Regions from separate parts of the Rhodococcus sp. 06-1460-1B genome, predicted to be linked through region 1. Evidence: riboswitches for the same ligand, from Rfam matches in the RefSeq annotation. Region 1 holds a riboswitch; the other holds the start of a gene.
The links. Region 1 has a riboswitch for cyclic di-AMP ahead of CH268_RS24880 (transglycosylase family protein). Riboswitches for the same ligand answer to the same signal wherever they lie in the genome.
Positions count from the first base shown of each region.

Region 2: another riboswitch for cyclic di-AMP. It lies ahead of CH268_RS15775 (C40 family peptidase); the one in region 1 lies ahead of CH268_RS24880 (transglycosylase family protein).

Region 1 is NZ_NOYS01000041.1:409,961-412,404, reverse strand. It holds gene CH268_RS24890 (helicase-associated domain-containing protein) at 1-478, opposite strand, end outside; gene CH268_RS24885 (hypothetical protein) at 540-728, shown strand; gene CH268_RS24880 (transglycosylase family protein) at 806-1,417, opposite strand; cyclic di-AMP (ydaO/yuaA leader) riboswitch at 1,426-1,634, opposite strand; gene CH268_RS24875 (YccF domain-containing protein) at 1,905-2,279, opposite strand; gene CH268_RS24870 (hypothetical protein) at 2,283-2,444, opposite strand, start outside.
Region 2 is NZ_NOYS01000029.1:28,992-31,435, forward strand. It holds gene CH268_RS15770 (C40 family peptidase) at 1-338, opposite strand, end outside; gene CH268_RS15775 (C40 family peptidase) at 729-1,283, opposite strand; cyclic di-AMP (ydaO/yuaA leader) riboswitch at 1,300-1,462, opposite strand; gene CH268_RS15780 (hypothetical protein) at 1,578-1,859, opposite strand; gene CH268_RS15785 (DEDD exonuclease domain-containing protein) at 2,029-2,444, shown strand, end outside.

The DNA of each region.
Region 1 (2,444 bases):
CGGCCAGCGCTGTGGTGATGTGGGTTTCGGTGAGGGTGTCCACCGGGTCGAGTGCGCGGCCGATGCGCCACGGCACGGCGTCCGCAGCGGTTGCGCTGATCCGGAACCCGGCGGCGTCGCCCCAGACGAGAAAGCGTTCGCGCAGTTGGGACAGCGCTTTGTCCACGGCTTTGGCCGGGGCGCGCTTGGCGATGACGGACAGCAGCGTGGCCCTGGTGACCGGACGCTCGTAGGCCTCTTCGATGGCCAGGATCTCGAGCACGGTCAGGGCCAGGGTGTCGAGGGTGTCCGCAGTGTGCAGGATCGACCGGCGTTGCTCTGCCCGGCCGGCCAGCACTGCCAGCGAGGCGGGCGGCGGCGCAGTCAGATCCGGACGCAACGACATGGCCTTGATCAGCTCCGCGTCTGTGCGAGCTGCGATCCACTGAGGCAGATCGGGAGGCATGTCGGTGTGTCGGGGCGCAGTCGTGTCGGTCATCGTCTATCAGATTAGAGACCTGGGCTGGTGCTCGGCGCAGGGCAGGTGTCAAAATGGGCCCATGGTGAACAAGTCGAAGAAGCCCTATGTCGATCCAGGCTGGCCGGAAACCGCTCGCGGTGACCACGCGGTGACCGAACTCTCGTCCGCTCGATCGGGTGGCTTGTCGCCCTTCGGTGAGGACACCGAGTTCCCGCTGCCCGTCGAAGACCTGCCCTACGCCCATCCGGTGACCGTCGTCAATCGCTGACAACGGCGCCCGAACACGAGAAAGCCCCCGACATCTTCGCGATGTCGGGGACTTTTCTCGTAGAGCGGCGGTTCTTGCTACTGGGGCAGGAACGCCTTGTTCGCCTGGTAGAAGCTGACGACCTGCGGATCGAGCTGGATGCCCTGAGCGGCGTTCTGGACGAACGACGCGATCTGGGGATCGTTGGTGATGTTCTGGACGGCGGTGACGATGCCGTTGACGACCTCGGCCGACGCATCGATCGACGGGATCGACGTCAGGTCGGGGAGGGCGGGAACTTCCGGTGCCTTGGGGGTGGCCGGAACGCTGCGCTCGGTGGGTGCGCTGCTCAGGCCGAGGCTCGAGGAGCAGGAGGGCCATGCGCCCCAGCCCTGCGAGTCGAGGACCTTCTCGGCGACTGCGATCTGCTCTTCACGGCTGGCCTGGTTGGCCGTTGCCGCGTACTGCTGACCACCGTGTGCGTTCCAGGTGCTGGGGGAGAACTGCAATCCGCCCTGGAAGCCGTTGCCGGTGTTGATGCCCCAGTTGCCGCCTGCTTCACACTGTGCAAGGCGATCCCAGTCGGAATCCGGTGCCGCGTTGGCGGTACCGGTGAAGGCGATGCCCGCGGTGCCCATGATGGCACCGGTGACGGCGACCTTTGCGACGGTCTTGCCAGTGGTGCTCGGCTTGCGATGACGTCCGCTCATACGAGTTGAAATCCTCTCCACACGCGCCTGCGAGGTCAGCTGTCGGGTTCGGGCTGAGAGGTAGCCCGGCCTTCTTGCTCTTCCATATCGGATGAGCAATTGGGCTTCACCCCAAGGGAACTCGGTGCGGCTTCGTAAGTCGCTACAAGTTCCCGGTTGTCCGTGGAGGACGTGGGTCCCCCGTCCTCGTCCCCTGGGTGATCGTCGAGGGTTGTTCCGGTTCCCGCGGGACGAGGTTTGGCGCTGCGGGCCGGAATTCGGCCGAACTTTCCGGCCGCTGCTGACCGTACTGAAATTCCCGGGTTACGTCACTATTTGGTAACTGTCGATTTTTTCGTGTGTCAGCGACCGTCCCGACGGTCTGATTCCGGTCGCTCGAATAGGCCCAGCTAGTGGCTGTTCTCAGTGATCGACCCCGTGCTGTTGCCGGTCTGTTACCGAAGCGTGATGTGACGGAAGTCACATCACGCGAGGGGGCCTCGAAAGGTCACCGAACCGCAACGATGTCTTTTCCCAGCGGCATCAGCGAGACCGGAATCAACTTGAGGTTCGCGATCGCGAGCGGAATACCGATGATCGTGATGGCCATCGCGATCGCCGTGACGACGTGTGTCAGCGCCAGCCACCACCCGGCGAGGACGAGCCACAGCACGTTGCCCACGAGGGCACCCGAACCCGCGCCGGGCTTGTCGACGATCGTCGACCCGAACGGCCACAGGGCGTAGACGCCGATGCGGAACGACGCGATCCCGAACGGAATGGTCACGATCAGGATGCACAGCAGGAGTCCCGCGAAGAAGTAGCCGAGTGCGAGCCACAGTCCACCGAACACGAGCCAGATGACGTTCAGGAGCAGTCGCATGATCTATCGCGCCCGGCGGCCGGAGAGCAGCGCGTACACCAGAGCGAGCACGAATCCGGCGGGTGCCGAGAACATCGCCGTCAGGTACAGGCCCAGTGGCGGCTTGGCGTCGGAGAAGACCGGGAAGAACAGGATCGCGACGATGGCGACGAGGCCGATCGCGAA
Region 2 (2,444 bases), on a different contig from region 1:
GACATTTGGTCGAGCAACTGTTGCGGGGAGTCGCTGACCATGACCGCGAACAACCGGTTGGTGCGAGCGCCCTGGTAGTTGACATTGGCCACCTTGTCCATGGCGGGTTTGAGCTGCGCCAGCTGCGACTGGGCGGCGTCGAGGGCCGCCCGACTGGCATCGACGGCGGTCTGCGCATCGAGCTGCTCGCGAGCCCGAGCGTCGAGATCGATCTGCGCGTTGTGCAGCGACTCGTTGGTCTGTTCCGACTCCCGGGACAGCTCCGCCAGCTTCGCCTGCGCGTCGGAAGCCGAGCCGAACCCCGGATCGGCGCTCGCCGTCGTGATCGGCACCACCATGATGCATGCGGCCGCAACGGCTGTGGTCACCGAGCTACCTACTAGTCGTAGAACTCGGGTGGTTCTCGATATCGCCACGGAAAGCGACTCTCCGTCCTGACATATGCCATTCCAGCTGGAGTGGCGGTTGGAAAAAGTGACCGGAACCGAACGATACCCATGCTCAGCTGGGCGCGGACGTGAACACGGTCCGAAATCGACGCAGTCTGCACGTGACAGATCACAAACCAAACGTCGGAGAGGTCTCGATCAGATTACGAACTGGACGCTCTGCTGTCCACCGTACCGGCGTGTCGCCCGGAAACCGTCCCTGGAAACGACAACAGGGCCGAACCGTCGAAACGGATCGACCCTGTCGGTCGGTACACAACTCCGGTCGGAGCGCTCGGCTCAGTAGCGTCGAGCACCGTCGAACGGCATGGAGTCCACGGGAGCAACCTTGACCGGCACGCCGGACGTGGATGCGTGCACGACGTTGCCGTCGCCGATGTACATACCCGAGTGCGAGCCGCCGTAGAACGAGACGACGTCGCCGGGCATCAGGCTGTCACGCGAGACCGGGGTGCCCGCGGCTGCCTGGTCGTAGCTCGTACGGGGCAGGCTGACGCCGGCCTGCTTGTAGGCCCACTGGATCAGGCCCGAGCAGTCGAACGAATCCGGACCCGATGCGCCGTACACGTACGGAGCGCCGATCTTGGACTCCGCCGCCTGGACGGCCTTGGCAGCCGGGGTGACCTGCGGGGCAAGGGGCGCACCCGGAGCGGGCATGCCCGGAATGTTGAGGGGAGGGAGACCCGGGATGTCAGGAATCTCGAAGGTTCCGACGCCGGGGATGGTGACTGGGGCCGCCATTGCCGGTGCAGCGGGGAGAATCACCACGCCTGCCGTGAGCGCTCCGGCTACGAGAGCTCGCCGCAATGTTCGGTTGGAAAGTTGTGACGCCACGAAAGATGGTGCTCCGTTTCTTCCACTCGTCCGCCGACCGAGTTAGCTGACGGGTTCGGGCTGGGAAGAGCAGCCCTACCCACCGGCCACCATCGGTGACTCGGCGGGATTCACCCCAGTAAATATCGGGTTCCCGGTACGAACACTCTCGCGAGTGATCGATTAGGCGGTGACTTGCGACGCCACTCCGGTTTGGACTGGCAAGACTCCGCAAGGTCTCAGGAAGGTTACGAAATGGCATACCCCTGTGTCGACCCCAACGCGCCGAACGGACCGAATTCGGCCATGTTCTCGCTACCCGGCGCGTTGATCGCCCGGTGTGTCACGAGTCGATAACAGGGGAACATCCGCGGTGCCGTCGTCGTTCACGACGAGCTTGAGCGCGGGCACCATACCGACGTCGGCGAGCACTCCCATGGCACCGAGTTCTTCCTGCTCGAGGGTGATACGAGACGGTGAACCGACCCATTGCCCATCCGATCTCGCGGGCATCCCGGGAGCCCCCAGAAGCACCGTCACAACGCAGTCGGCGCAGGCGATGTCACGAACCAGGCAGTCACTGCAGTCGATGATCATTGTGATCCTTGTCTCTTTGTCGCGTCGGACGGTGTAATCGGCCGATCGAACGAAAGGTAGCGCCAGCCACCGACAGGTTCCGCGACTCGACAATCGGCACCGACCGACACGATGCCCTCCGACGCCGTGTTCGGCGTTCTTGTCGGAGGTCGGCCCTAACGTCGTCGCAGTGAGCCTGCCGATCCAGCTGACGTTCGACGAACTCGACACCCCGCTTCACGCCACCACGTTCGTCGTCGTCGACCTCGAAACCACTGGTGGCAGCGCTGACACGGAGGCGATCACCGAAATCGGGGCAGTCAAGGTCAGAGGCGGCGAGATCATCGGCGAATTCGCTACCCTCGTCGACCCGGGCAGATCGATCCCGCCGTACATCGTCGAGTTGACCGGCATCACGACGGCGATGCTGATCGGGGCTCCCCGCATCGAACGCGTTCTCCCCGGCTTTCTCGAGTTCGCTCGCGGATCGGTACTGGTGGCACACAACGCCGGGTTCGACACGGGATTTCTCAAGGCCGCAGCGAGTCGACTCGATATAGCCTGGCCCCGCTTCCAGGTGCTCTGCACGGTCAAACTCGCCCGGCG